3 regions of the Streptomyces sp. NPDC005791 genome follow, and region 1 is predicted to be linked to each of the others. Evidence: riboswitches for the same ligand, from Rfam matches in the RefSeq annotation. Region 1 holds a riboswitch; each other region holds the start of a gene.

Region 1 (4,672 bases):
GTCGATTCACCGTGGTTCGAGGAGAGGCATCGTCATGTTCCGTCCCGCCGCCCGCTACGTACTGCCCGAGTTCACCGAGCGCACCGCTCACGGGTCCCGGAGCACGGATCCGTACTCGAAGCTGCTGTCCGAGCGCATCGTCCTTCTCGGCACGCCCGTCGACGACACGGCCGCGACCGACCTGATCGCGCAGTTCATGTACCTGGAGCACGCGGACCCCGACCGGCCTCTGTCGCTCTACATCAACTCGCCCGGGGGCTCCTTCGGCGCCATGACGGCGGTCTACGACACCATGCACTTCCTCGCCTGCGAGGTGGAGACCTTCTGCCTCGGCCAGGCGGGCGCCGGCGCCGCGGTGTTGCTCGCGGCCGGCGCACCCGGACGCCGACATGCCCTGCCGGGCGCCCGGGTAGTCATTCAGCAACCCGCTCTGGGCGAGCCGGTGCAGGGCCAGCCCTCCGATCTCGAGATCCGGGCCTGTGAGTTGCAGCGCGAGCGCGAGCTGCTCACGGCCATGCTGGCCCGCCACACGGGGCGCTCCACGCGGGAGATCAGCGCAGCCATCGAACGGGACACCGTCCTCGACGCCCCAGCCGCTCTGGCGTTCGGGCTGGTGGACCACGTCACGGAGAACCGCACGCCGTCCCATCCACCGCGTCCCGCGAGGTGAACGCCCCATGCCCTCACCCCAGTTCCCACCACTGCCCGCACTGACCCGCGCCGAGGCCGACTTCATCGACTGCTACCTGGCGGCGCTCGACCAGCTCGGCCGCATCAACCCCGCCCGGGGCACCGACACGTACGGAGCGCTCCGGGCGGCTCAGGCCCTCGCGTCCCGGGCCGTCTCCCTCCGCGACGCACTGGTATCGATGCACGAGCGAGGGGAGTCACAGATCCACGCGGACACCCTGGCCAGGGCTCTGCGACTGCTGGACGGCGAGCGTCGCGCCGGGCGGGTCGCCGTGCCTCCCGCGCCGTCGAGTTGAGCGCTTTCGCCGCCCGACTCGGGTTCCCGGTGGGGTTTCCGACGCCCTTTCACGACACGCCCGGCAGGTCGATGAGTTTTCCTCGCTCGATCGGCGTAGGAGGTCCCCCTACCGAGGGACAGCCCAACTTGCGCACCGAGCACGGACACTGAACGGAATACATCGTTCCGCCCCTGGTACACGGCTGGTCCGGTGCAGCCGCCGCGGCCCCGGGCCGACCGCGTCCACCCGATCGGATCAGTCGTGAGGACTCTCACATATGCCTGCTTCAGCGAGGAAATCCGGCACGGCGTGAGTAAAGATCCCTGGGACGACAAGCCCCCGCCACCGCGGCGGGGCGGTCCGGGCGGACGCCGAGTCCTGCCGCTGTCCGGATGCCTGGTCGACAGGAATGGATCGGCAGGAGTGGAGGACCCGAGCACAACGGGCCGTCCGGATTTCCGGACAGCCCTCGGGGTGAAGCCGCTTCGCGCGGCCGGGCAACTTCGCCAGCCCGAACCCGACAGGTCATCCTTCACAGGCGGCTGACGAAGGGTTGCGCATGACTGCGCAGGTTCATGTCCGCTCTCTGTTCGCCCGGGCCGGCACGGCCTCGGTCCTGACACTCGCCGTAGGGACCACCATGTTGGCCCCCGGTTTCGTGAACGACGCCGAGGCCGCCGCCCACTCGACGAAAGCCCTCAAGATCGCGGCCTCGAAGAAGGGCGCCCCTTACAGCTGGGGCGCCGCGGGCCCCCATCGGTTCGACTGCTCCGGGCTCACGCTCTACGCGTTCAAGAAGGTCGGCAGGAAACTTCCCCGCACGGCTCAGCAGCAGTACAACAAGACCCGCCATATCTCCAGGTCGCAGCGGCAGCGCGGCGACCTCGTCTTCTTCCACGCGGGCCGCAGCGTCTACCACGTCGGCATCTACGCCGGCAGCGGGAAGATCTGGCACTCGCCGAAGACCGGCGCCGTGGTCCGGCTGGAGAAGATCTGGTCCGGCAACGTCTGGTACGGGAGGGTGCGCTGACGGCCTTCGTCGCCCGGTTCAGTGCAGCAGAGGACCGGTGACCAGCACGAGTCCCAGCGCGGTGAGCGCCGCGCCGCTGCCGCCCTCGATCGCACGGGCGGTACGCGGCCGGCGCAGCCACCGGCCCAGGCGGTCCACCAGCAGGGCCACGGCCGGAAACCAGACGAGGGCGAGCAGGACGACCACCGACGCCAGCAGCAGTGTCCTCGGCAGCGGCGGTTGGCCGGCCGGGACGAACTGGGGCAGCAGGCTCAGGAAGAGCACGGGCGCCTTCGGATTGAGGGCGTTGGTGAGGAAGCCCTGGCGCAGCGAACGTCCGAGCCCCGTGGACGCCCCGCCCTCCTCCTCGTCAGCCCCTCCTGCGGTGGCCCGTCGCCTCATCGCGTACAGGCCGCTGAGCCCGAGGTAGAGGACGTACGCGCCGCCGAGCAGCTGGACGGTGCGCAACAGCACGGGCATCGTCACGAGCACGGCGGCGAGGCCGGCGACCGCCAGGGCGGTGTGCACCACGAGCCCTCCGGCGACCCCCACCGCGGTGGCCAGCCCGGACCGCCGGGATGCGAGGGCGTTGCGTACGACCACGGTGAAGTCTGCGCCGGGAAGCGCCACCATTCCCGCGGCGACGGCGACGAAAGCGATCAGTTGTGCGTCCATGGGTCCACCCTGACCCCGTCGGCCCTTTAACGTGTACTTGCAATCTTCTGGGCCTGGCAAAAGGAACGCTTAATGTACGACCCCACGCGGCTGGCCGCGCTGGTGGCTGTGGCCGAGGCCGGCTCGATCACACGGGCAGCCGCACGACTGGGTTACACCGCGCCCGCGCTCTCGCAGCAGCTGGCGAAGCTCGAGCGGGAGGCCGGAGCCGCCCTCCTCGTCCGTCACCACCGCGGGGCGCGGCTGACGGCCGCCGGTGAGCTGCTGGCGGGGCGGGCCCGGCGTGTGCTGGACGAGATGGACCAGGCACGGCACGAGCTGGCACGGCTCGCAGGGCTGTCGGGCGGCCGGTTGAGGGTCGGCACGTTCGTGACGGCCGGGATCCATCTGCTGCCGCCGGTTCTCACCGCGTTCCGGCGCTCCCACCCCGATGTGGAGCTGGCCGTCACGGACTACGAGCCGCCCGCCGGGGTCGCCGCCGTGGCAGCGGGTGATGTGGACCTGGCGCTCACCCATGCGTACGAACCCGCGGCCGCCGGGCCGCTGCCGGCGGGGGTCTCCGCCGAGCCGCTGCTCGTCGAGGAGCTGGTGCTGGTCACCGCTCTCGGGCAGGTGCTGTCCGAGGGCAGCGGCCCGCTGCCTGTGGCCGAACTGGCGGGCCGTCCGCTGATCAGCAGCGCTCCTGATCATCCACCGCGGCGTGGGGTCGAGCGTGCGCTGGCCGAGGCGGGAGCCACCCCCGCCGTGGTGTGCGAGTCGCCCGGCTACGCCCTGGTGTGCGCCCTGGTCAGTGCGGGCATCGGCGTGGCGGTGGTGCCGGAGATGGTGGCCGCGATGTCCCCGACGCCGCTCGCCGTCCGCCGTCTGGAACCCGCCGCTTTCCGGCGGACGATCTCCGTGGTGCACCGGGGGGAGCGGAACACCGCGGCGGCGACGACGCTGATGGCTCTCCTGCGCAGCGGCTTCGGCCGGGCTTCCACCGGGTGAGGACGGTCGCGGCCCCACGCGCGGTGCGCCGGCCGACGGCGTCAGCTCCGCGCGGGGACCGGCCAGGGAAGAGCGATCGACACGGTCTTGCCCCCGTCCGGGGTGGGGCTGACTGCGAGCCGGCCGCCGTGCTCCTTCGTGAGGGCCCGGATGATCAACATTCCGCGTCCGTTGTCCTGGCGCACCGCCGCGGGCAGCCGCTGGGGACGGCGGGGGTGGCTGTCCGTCACACCGAGATAGAACTCCACGTCCCGGTCGAGTCTGAGGTCCACGGTGAAGGTGGGTGACTGCCCCAAGGTGTGCTGGACGGCATTGGTGGCGAGTTCCGAGACGATCAGCCGGATGGTGTCGGCGGCGTCGTCGTCCTGCCTCAGTCCCCATGCCGCGAGCACCTGGGCCACAAATGTCCGGGCCGTGGAGACCGAGGCCGGATCGCTCGGCAGAGTGACAGTTGCTTCCTGATGGTCTGCCATGGCGACGCCGTCCCTTTCCCGCCCTGACCGGCCCACGGCCAGCCCTGGATTGTGCTTCGCGCCAGACTGCCACCGATGTCGGCCTTACTGACGGCGATCGGCCAAGATATGCATATATCTGTCGCTCATTCCGGTGAACTCTGCTCCGCGGGCCGCGTACGGGCGCAACACTGGCCCCTCCCGAGCCGTGCCCGCCGGGGCGGCTCCTCGTACAACGGAAGGTGGGCGCCGTGCGGAACGGCCCTGTGGTGCGCCGTCGCAAGCTCGGTGAGGAGCTGCGCGGTCTGCGTCACTCCTCGGGACTCACGAGCCGGGACGCCGCCGGGATGTTGGGCTGGCATCAGTCGAAGGTGAGCCGGATCGAGACCGGGGCGAGCGGAGTGACGCCGGGTGACGTGACCCGGCTGCTGGACGCCTACGGCGTGGACGACCCGCAGTTGTGCGCGCTGCTGCAGAATCTCGCCGGTTCGGCCGGCGGCGGCGGAAGCGGGTGGTGGCACGCCTATCGCGGGCTCATCCCGCCGCAGTACCGCGACTTCATCAGCCTGGAGTCCCAGGCC
Region 2 (4,672 bases), on a different contig from region 1:
TCATGGCGCGCGCCCTGTCCGAGGGCACGGACAAGCGTTCGGCGGAGGAATTCGCCGCCGAGCTGGAGCGGTGCGGCGCCACGCTGGACGCACACGCGGACCACCCGGGTCTCCGTGTCTCCCTGGAGGTCCCGGTCTCCCGGCTGGCCAAGGCCCTCGGCCTGGTCGCCGAGGCCCTGAGGGCCCCGGCCTTCGCGGAGAGCGAGATCGAGCGTCTGGTGGTCAACCGCCTCGACGAGATCCCGCACGAGCAGGCCAACCCGGCACGGCGGGCCGCCAAGCAGCTCTCCAAGGAGCTCTTCCCCGCCACGGCGCGGATGTCGCGTCCGCGCCAGGGCACCGAGGAGACGGTCCGGCGGATCGATGCCGCCGCCGTACGCGCCTTCTACGACGCCCATGTCCGCCCCTCCACCGCGACGGCCGTAGTCGTCGGTGACCTCACCGAGGTGGACCTCGACGCGTTGCTGTCCGACACCGTCGGGGACTGGTCGGGCAACGCCGGCCAAGCCCGGCCGGTGCCCCCGATCACCGCGGACGACACCGGCCGTGTGGTCATCGTGGACCGCCCGGGAGCCGTGCAGACCCAGCTGCTGATCGGCCGGATCGGAGCGGACCGGCACGACAGCGTGTGGCCCGCCCAGGTCCTCGGCACGTACTGCCTGGGCGGCACCCTCACCTCGCGGCTGGACCGCGTGCTGCGCGAGGAGAAGGGCTACACCTACGGCGTCCGGGCCTTCGGGCAGGTGCTGCGTTCGACGGCGCCCGGTTCCGCCTCCGGGGCGACCGGCGCCGCGATGCTCGCCATCAGCGGATCCGTCGACACGGAATCCACCGGTCCGGCGCTCGACGACCTGTGGAAGGTTCTGCGCACCCTGGCGGCCGAGGGGCTCACCGATGCCGAGCGCGAGACCGCCGTGCAGAATCTCGTGGGTGTGGCCCCGCTGAAGTACGAGACCGCGGCCTCCGTGGCGGGCACTCTCGCCGACCAGGTGGAGCAGCACCTTCCGGACGACTACCAGGCCGAGCTGTACGCCCGCCTGGCCTCGACCGGCACGGTCGAGGCGACTGCCGCCGTGGTCAACGCGTTCCCGGTCGACCGGCTGGTCACGGTTCTGGTCGGGGACGCCGCACAGATCGCGGAGCCCGTGAAGGCGCTCGGTATCGGCGAGGTCTCGGTCGTCACCAGCTGACGGAACGGGACATGACGGACCCCGGCGAGTATGAACTCGCCGGGGTTTTGCCATTTGTCCGTTTCGTGGGAATGCTCCGCGTTCGACCTGTGGGATGTGCGACAAAAGGCCCTTTCCGTTTGGCGGGGGAAAGTGGACCGCTCTAGCGTCGGCTCGGCTGTCCGCCAGACGACTGCCGCGTCCGCGGCGCCGGACAGCCATCGCCGAGTCCCCGTCAGGCGCGAGCCTGGGGAGCCGGGGACCCACATAAGTCCCTGGGGTGAATCGGATTCCTGTGCCTCGTCGGAGGCTCAGGGGCCCGTAGGAGACCTTCCTGCTCCGAACCCGTCAGCTAACCCGGTAGGCGAGAAGGAAGGAAAGGACCAGCCCCTCCATGGCGTTCATCCGTGCCACCGGGAAGCACCGTGCCCCGAGCCGCCTGACGCGCAAGAGCGCCGAGGTCGCCGGTATCGCGGCCCTGGCCACAGCCGGAGTCATCGGTACCACCGCCTCCCCGGCTCTCGCCGCGGACTCCGAGGCCGTCACCGCCACCGGTCTGACCCAGACCGTCGCCCTCGACACCACCCTCGCCGCCCAGATCGGTGCCCAGGCGAAGGCCCAGCAGCACCAGGCCGACATAGCCGCCGAGGTCAAGGCCGAAGCGGAGGCGAAGGCCAAGGCGAAGGCCAAGGCGAAGGCTGAGGCGAAGCGCAAGGCCGAGGCCCGCGCCGCGGAGGCGCGCGAGGCCGAGGCGCGTGCCGCACGGGCCGCCGAGCGTGCCCGTCTGAACTCCTTCCATCTCCCGGTCGCGGGCTCGCACGTGACCACCGGCTACAAGTCCGGTGGCGCGCTCTGGTCCTCCGGCAGCCACTCCGGTGTGGACTTCCAGGCGGCGTCCGGCACCTCCGTGGTCGCCGTCGGCGCCGGTACGGTCGTCGAGGCGGGCTGGGGTGGCGCGTACGGCAACAACATCGTGCTCCGCATGAACGACGGCACGTACACCCAGTACGGCCACCTCTCCTCGATCGGTGTGTCCGTCGGCCAGAGCGTCGGTTCGGGTGAGCAGATCGGCATCTCCGGCTCGACCGGCAACTCCACCGGGCCGCACCTGCACTTCGAGGCCCGCACCACCCCCGAGTACGGCTCGGACATGGACCCCGTCGCCTACCTCCGCGCCCATGGCGTCCAGGTCTGACCCCACGCCGCGCGACAGCGCTCCGACGAAGGGCCCCGGCATCCGCCGGGGCCCTTCGTCATGTGCCCGGACAAGGTCCGCAGAAGCCCTGCGGAAGTGTTCCCTGGCCAAAAGATATCCATGGATTCCACCCCGCCATCGGAAATTCCCGCCGGTTGCAATAGAGTCACCGAACAGGCGTCGATCGGCCGCGTTCCGCGGGGATTAAGGCGGAGGTTCGGACATGCGCATCCCAGCGCATTCGGTATGCACGGCAATCCGTGACGACATCGTCTCCGGTGTCTTCGAACGCGGCAGCCGCCTCACCGAAGAAGTGCTCGCGCGCCGCTACGGCGTCTCCCGCGTCCCCGTACGCGAGGCGCTGCGCACCCTGGAGTCCGAGGGGTTCGTCGTCACCCGTCGGCACGCCGGTGCCTGTGTCGCCGAACCCACGGAGCAGGAGGCCGCAGATCTTCTGGAGATCAGGATGCTCCTGGAACCCCTCGGAGCCGCCCGCGCGGCGCAACGTCGCACCGAGGCGCACCTCAAGGTGCTCCGCGGCCTGGTCAGGCTGGGGCAGGAACGGGTGCGCAGGGCCGAGGGAGAGGATCTGCGCTCCCTGGGCGGCTGGTTCCACGAGACGCTGGCGCAGGCATCGGGCAGCCCCGCGCTGATCGCGCTGCTCACCCAGCTCCGGCACAAGATCGCCTGGATGTACGCCGTCGAGCAGCCGGCCCGCCCCGCGGACTCCTGGGCCGAGCACGGCGCTCTCGTCGACGCCGTGGCGCGCCGGGACACGGAGCGGGCCAGGCTGCTCGCCGCCCAGCACGCCGAGCGGGCCACCGCGGCCCACCGGCTGCGGCGCCCGTACGTGTCCGGGAGCACGGCGGGCGCGGCCCGGGTGAGAACTTCGCAACACCCCGTAAACATCGCGGGAGCCCGCCATTAACAATTGCGCCGTATACAAAGAGGGTAATGATCGGAGGGCTGCCTTTTTGCTGCCCTGATCCGGCTTTTCGGGGCTCGCCCCTGGATTGTTCACGGAATGCGAAAAGCCGCGGCTCCCGGGTGGGGGTGCCGCGGCTTTCCGCAGAAATGCTGCCGGTTCGAGACGGCCGGGATCAGACGGTCTCCGGAAGCTCCTCGAGCCCCTCGGTGACCAGCTTCGCCAGGCGGTCCAGGGCGGCTTCGGCGTCGTCCGCCTCGGACGCGAGCACGATCTCCTCGCCACCCTGGGCGCCCAGGCCGAGCACCGCGAGCATGGAGGCGGCGTTCACCGGGTCGCCGTCCGCCTTGGCGATCGTCACGGGGACGCCGGAGGCCGTGGCGGCACGGACGAAGATGGAAGCGGGGCGGGCGTGCAGGCCCTCGGCCCAACCGACGTTGACGCGGCGCTCAGCCATGGTTCTGCCCTTCACGTAACAATGGGTTGTCTAGACCAGTCTCTCATGCAGTGCGCACTGCTCTGCCAGGCGTCGCCACCAGGCCGTTCCCGCCCACCGGCCCCCTCAGCGTGCCCGTGCCGCTCCCCCGACGCGACCGGTGCACCGTGGCCCTCTCGCCGTAGGCTTTGCCCATGGAGCCCACTCCGGAGCAGAGTCCGCATCACGCGTACCCCGACCACTGGGAGGCGGACGTGGTGCTCCGCGACGGTGGCACCGCGCGCATCCGGCCCATCACCACGGACGATGCCGAGCGGCTGGTCAGCTTCTACGAGCAGGTGTCCGACGAATCGAAGTACTACCGCTTCTTCGCCCCGTATCCGCGTCTCTCCGCCCGGGACGTGCACCGCTTCACCCATCACGACTACGTCGACCGGGTGGGGCTGGCCGTCACGATCGGCGGCGAGTTCATCGCCACCGTCCGCTTCGACCGGATCAACGAGCAGGGCAGACCCGCCTCGGCCCCCGCGGACGAGGCCGAGGTCGCCTTCCTCGTCCAGGACGCCCACCAGGGCCGTGGTGTGGCGTCGGCCCTTCTCGAACACATCGCGGCGGTGGCGAGGGAACGGGGCATCCGCCGCTTCGCCGCCGAGGTGCTGCCCGCCAACAACAAGATGATCAAGGTGTTCCGGGACGCCGGCTTCACCCAGCAGCGCAGCTTCGAGGACGGCTCCGTCCACCTCACCCTCGATCTGGAACCCACGGCCGAGTCACTCGCCGTCCAGCGCGGACGTGAGCAGCGGGCCGAAGCGCGCTCCGTCCAGCGCCTGCTGGCTCCCGGGTCCGTCGCGGTGATCGGCGTCGGCCGCGAGCCCGGCGGTGTCGGGCGGACGGTGCTGCGCAATCTCCTCGGCTCGGGCTTCACCGGACGTACGTACGCGGTGAAC
Region 3 (4,672 bases), on a different contig from region 1:
AGTTCCCGCCGCCCCCGCGCAGCGCCCAGAACAGGTCGGGGTGCTCGCTCGGGTTCGCGGCGACGAAGCTGCCGTCGGCCAGGACCACGTCCGCGGAGACCAGGTTGTCCGACGAGAGGCCGTACTTGCGTGTGAGGTAGCCGTGCCCGCCGCCGAGGGTGAGACCGCCGATGCCTGTCGTGGACATGATTCCTGCCGGGGTGGCGAGACCGAACGCGTGGGTCGCGTGGTCGAAGTCACCCAGCGTCGCCCCGCCGTCGGCCTGGGCGGTCTGGGTGGCGGGGTCGACCCGCACGCCACGCATGGGGGACAGGTCGATCGTGACGGCGTCGTCACAGAGGCCGAGGCCGGGACCGCTGTGCCCGCCGCCCCGGACGGCCACGACCAGGCCGTGTTCGCGGACGAAATCGACGGCCGCCATGACGTCCGCCGTGTCGCGGCACTCGACCACGGCCGCCGGCCTCTTGTCGATCATGGCGTTGTAGACCGTACGTGCCTGGGCGTACTCCTGATCATCCGGGCCGATGACCGGGCCGCGCAGAGTGGTTCGCATCGTTTCGAGCAGGGCGCCGTCCATGACCGTCTCCTGACGCGCATGCGCCCGGCCTCCCCTGCCACCGTCGCATCGGGTGAGGCTGCTGGAGCGGCACGGGCACCCGGAGATGCCGCGCAGACGGGACCGAACACCGAAAGGCTTGTGATCCCAGCCTCCCGCCGCTCCGGATGCCGCGCAATCGCGGGCGCCCGGCCCGGTGGGGTCATCCCAGCGGTGCGGCCGGGACGTCCGCCCGGAGGCGCGGCGGCGGGCTCCGTCGTGCCCCTGCGCAGACGCACCACGAGCAGGATCGGAGGGTGCGCGAACACCCCTGGGCGCGTCACTGTGCCGGGCAACTCCCTGGCACACGCCCCTTGTTGTCGCATCGAGTCGGGCCGGGAGGTTCCCCGGCCGGGAGGGGGCGGAGAGGGGCGGGCGCCGTAAGTGGTCGGAGCACCCTCCTGGATGCCGTAGAGTTGCAATCACAACGGCGCGGGGTGGAGCAGCTCGGTAGCTCGCTGGGCTCATAACCCAGAGGTCGCAGGTTCAAATCCTGTCCCCGCTACTGAAGACAGTGGCCCGGATCCTTTCGAGGATCCGGGCCACTGTCATATGCCGGGAAGGAACTACCATCGGTACGGAGACGGAACAGCCGTCTTCGTACGGGATGCACAGACGATCCACGCGCAGCACCGGCTCTCCGGCTGACCCCCGGTGGGTGGCGCTCCGGCGCACTCCTCCCTTTGGCCGATGACGAGTCGCCGCTCGGCGCGGCTCCGATCAGCCTGGACGGGGCGCGGTACCGTCCGCAGCCGTGGGTGGACCGGGCAGGAGTGCACAGGTGGGGAAGCGGGACGGACGGCGAGGGGGCGCTGTGGGGAACGCTCGTTCCCGGCGGTTCGTGCGCGCGCTGCCCGCCCTGATGATCTGCGCCGGGTTGGTCTTCGACCTCGTGACGCCGCCCGCGGTCACGGCCGTCCCGTTCTTCGCGGCCGCCCCGCTGATCGCCGCGCCGTTCTTCTCGCCGGCCGGGACGGTGCGGGTGGGAGTGGTCTCGATCCTCGTCGTGCTCGCCATCCGGGTCTCGGACGGCACGCTCGCCGAGGTCGTGCCGGCCACCGATCTGCTGACCCTGTTCACCGTCGCCGCGCTCTCCCTCGTCATCAACCGCGTCGTGCGCCGCGGGAACGAGCAGCTGGCCTCGGCCAGGGTCATCGCGGAGACGGCGATGCGCGCGGTGCTCCCGACGCCCGAGGACCGGATCGGGGGGCTGCTGGTCGCGGCGAGGTACGAGCCTGCGCAGGCGGACGAGTTCGTCGGCGGTGACCTGTACGCCGTCGCGAACACCCCGTACGGGGTGCGCCTGGTCCTCGGGGACGTACGGGGCAAGGGGCTGGACGCCGTGGCGGCGGTGGCCGTCGTGATCGGGGCGTTCCGGGAGGCCGCGGAACAGGAGTTGTCGCTGGAGGGGGTGGTCCAGCGGCTGGAGCGGGCGCTGGCCCGTGAGGGCTCCCGGCGGGGCGGGCTCGACTCCATGGAAGGGTTCGTCACCGCCGTCCTCGCGGAGATCCCGGCCGGTTCGGACACGATGCGGGTCGTCAACCGCGGTCACCCCGAGCCGCTCGTGCTGCACGCGGACGGGGCGCTGGACGTACTGTCGCCGACCGCGCCCGCGATGCCGCTCGGCATGGGGCTGGACGTGTGGCCGGACCGGTCGGACGAGTGGACGCTGCCGGCCGGTGCGATGTTCCTGGCGTTCACCGACGGGCTTTCCGAGGCGCGGGACGCGAACGGTGTCTTCTACGATCCGGCGGCCCGGCTGCGCGGCCGGCTGTTCCCGGGGCCCGAGGAACTGCTGTCCGCGCTCACCGACGACGTACGGCTGCACACCGGCGGCCGGTCGACGGACGACCTGGCGCTCCTGGCGGTGGGACGTCCCGCGCGCGGCCAGCAGGAGCGGCGGACGACCGTGAAGATCGTGCGACGGGACGGTGAATGACCGTCGCGACCGTCGGTAGTCGAAGGACCCCGCTCCGCATAACATTTGACGCACCGTCAGAAAGTGCTGGTCGGTCAAAGGTCACTGAAGTCGCCCGTTTGCGCCCGGTTGGCCCCTGAAAGTCCTGGCCGGAGTGACGAACGATCTGTAGGAACAGCTTGGATTCGGACCCGGGTGTCTATTAACGTTCGATAACGCAGCGCGGTTGTACCTGCCGTCGCAAGAGGCGGCACCGTGCGCAGCGCCGAATTCCGCAAGGGAACCGGGGAACCACCTACATGGGGTGAATCGGACACCTGTGTCTCGTGAGAGACGAAGGGGCCCGTAGGAGACCTTCCTGCTCCGAACCCGTCAGCTAACCCGGTAGGCGAGAAGGAAGGAAAGGAGAGCGCCCACGTGGCGTCCAATCAGCCTGCCCCCGAGGCACCGTCATCCTTCAGGACCGGCAGCCTCGGTGACGAGGACAGGACGTGGGAGGAATGGAACCCCACCGAGGAGTCCATCCGCCCCGTGCGCGGCCGGCATCGCGTAGCCAAGCAGCGCGGTCTCGCCCGTAGCTCCACCGTCCTCGGCGTCGGCGTCATCGCGGCCGTGGGAGCGGGTGGCATGGCCACCGCTCAGAGCAAGCCGCCGGTCTCCATCTCTCTTCCCGATTCCATCGCGGACAATCTCCCCGACGCCAAGTCCCTGCCCGGCGTGGGCGCGTTCATGTCCGACGGCTCCGACTCGGAGCACGAGACGGTCGCCGCGTCCTCCCCGCTCACCACCGCGGGCATCACCGCCGCCGAGGCCCAGCAGGGCACCACCGACGCCGGCGAAGCGCTGCGGGCCCGCATCCTCCAGCAGGCCGAGCAGCAGCAGGCCGGCGCCGACGCCCAGGCCAAGGCCGCTGAGGAGCAGGCGGCGATCGAGGCGGCCACGGTCCAGGCGGCGAAGCAGCAGAGCGATGCCGAGGCCGAGGCAGCCGCGAAGAAGAAGGCGGCGGAGGAAGCTGCGAAGAAGAAGGCGGAGGCCGAGCGCCTCGCCAAGCTCGCCGCGAGCTACGCCGTCCCGACCTCCTCGTACTACATCAGCTCCACCTACGGTCAGGCCGGTTCGATGTGGTCCTCCGGGCACCACACCGGGCTGGACTTCGCGGCTCCGACCGGCACCCCGGTCAAGGCGGTCCACAGCGGCACGGTGAAGTCGGCCGGCTACTCCGGCTCGTACGGCTACCGCACGGTCCTGGAGCTCGACGACGGCACCGAGGTCTGGTACTGCCACCAGTCCTCGATGGATGTGACCGCCGGACAGCGGGTCACCACCGGCGAGACGATCGGCCGCGTCGGCGCGACGGGCAATGTGACCGGCGCGCACCTGCACCTGGAGATCCACACCGCGGACGGCTCGGGCATCGACCCGATGAGCTGGCTGCGCGGCAAGGGCCTCACGATCTGATCCCCTCAGAACCCCGGCGGCCCTGACGACACCCCCCGACGTCAGGGCCGCCGGTCCGTCCGGGGGCCCGGACTCCTCCGGCCTGACCCGGGCGGGCTCCTGGCCTGGACGGCTCCTGACCCGGACGCTTTCTAATCCGGCGGGGCGCGGTGCCTGCCGTTCTCCAGATACGGGTTGTAGCCGCCGTAGTGCCGGTGCGGCGCGGGCAGGTGCTGGGGAGGCGGCCCGCCGTGAGGGAGCTGCCGTGGGAACCCCGGCGGCGCGGGTGGCCGGTGGACGCGCAGCCGGCCCGTCGCGTGGGCCGCGTACGTCAGGGCCGGGCCCGCGATGTCCCGGCGCTGCCAGAGGTGATGCAACAACTCCTGCTCGCGGGCGGCGAAGTCCGGCCCCACGCCGTCATGACGGGCCCTCCGGCGCAGCATGGCCAGCGAGGTCGCGAACGACTCGTACTCCGCCACGGCGCGGGCCGCGGCCCGGCCCCGGGCGCGGTCCGGGTGGCTGTTCCAGTGCCTGGCCATGTCGCGGGCCACGCCCCGCGCCCGCATCGAGGCCAGCGCGAGAGGCTCGGCGGAGGTCAGCCAGCCGGCAGCCGCGTACACCGGTAGCTCGGTGGAGAGCGTGCGCAGCTCCCGCCGGCGTGACCAGATCGCCAGCCAGGTCACCAGGGCGAAGGACGGCACCATGAACGCGCCGTACACCGC

The links. A riboswitch is a leader RNA that binds a small molecule or an ion and turns the genes downstream of it on or off. The one in region 1 is predicted to bind cyclic di-AMP.
Positions count from the first base shown of each region.
Region 2: it holds a riboswitch for cyclic di-AMP, as region 1 does, so the genes downstream of both, ACFYSH_RS17525 (M23 family metallopeptidase) here and ACFYSH_RS27845 (C40 family peptidase) in region 1, are expected to answer to the same signal.
Region 3: it holds a riboswitch for cyclic di-AMP, as region 1 does, so the genes downstream of both, ACFYSH_RS09545 (M23 family metallopeptidase) here and ACFYSH_RS27845 (C40 family peptidase) in region 1, are expected to answer to the same signal.

Region 1 is NZ_JBIAIP010000016.1:111,559-116,230, reverse strand. It holds gene ACFYSH_RS27855 (ATP-dependent Clp protease proteolytic subunit) at 35-670, shown strand; gene ACFYSH_RS27850 (hypothetical protein) at 678-986, shown strand; cyclic di-AMP (ydaO/yuaA leader) riboswitch at 1,328-1,524, shown strand; gene ACFYSH_RS27845 (C40 family peptidase) at 1,528-1,998, shown strand; gene ACFYSH_RS27840 (LysE family translocator) at 2,017-2,652, opposite strand; gene ACFYSH_RS27835 (LysR family transcriptional regulator) at 2,725-3,639, shown strand; gene ACFYSH_RS27830 (ATP-binding protein) at 3,681-4,112, opposite strand; gene ACFYSH_RS27825 (helix-turn-helix transcriptional regulator) at 4,343-4,672, shown strand, end outside.
Region 2 is NZ_JBIAIP010000008.1:100,400-105,071, forward strand. It holds gene ACFYSH_RS17520 (pitrilysin family protein) at 1-1,190, shown strand, start outside; cyclic di-AMP (ydaO/yuaA leader) riboswitch at 1,382-1,551, shown strand; gene ACFYSH_RS17525 (M23 family metallopeptidase) at 1,564-2,364, shown strand; gene ACFYSH_RS17530 (GntR family transcriptional regulator) at 2,588-3,292, shown strand; gene ACFYSH_RS17535 (HPr family phosphocarrier protein) at 3,465-3,746, opposite strand; gene ACFYSH_RS17540 (GNAT family N-acetyltransferase) at 3,920-4,672, shown strand, end outside.
Region 3 is NZ_JBIAIP010000004.1:15,385-20,056, reverse strand. It holds gene ACFYSH_RS09560 (FAD-binding oxidoreductase) at 1-577, opposite strand, end outside; tRNA gene ACFYSH_RS09555 (tRNA-Met) at 1,027-1,100, shown strand; gene ACFYSH_RS09550 (PP2C family protein-serine/threonine phosphatase) at 1,377-2,534, shown strand; cyclic di-AMP (ydaO/yuaA leader) riboswitch at 2,767-2,919, shown strand; gene ACFYSH_RS09545 (M23 family metallopeptidase) at 2,931-3,971, shown strand; gene ACFYSH_RS09540 (PrsW family intramembrane metalloprotease) at 4,103-4,672, opposite strand, start outside.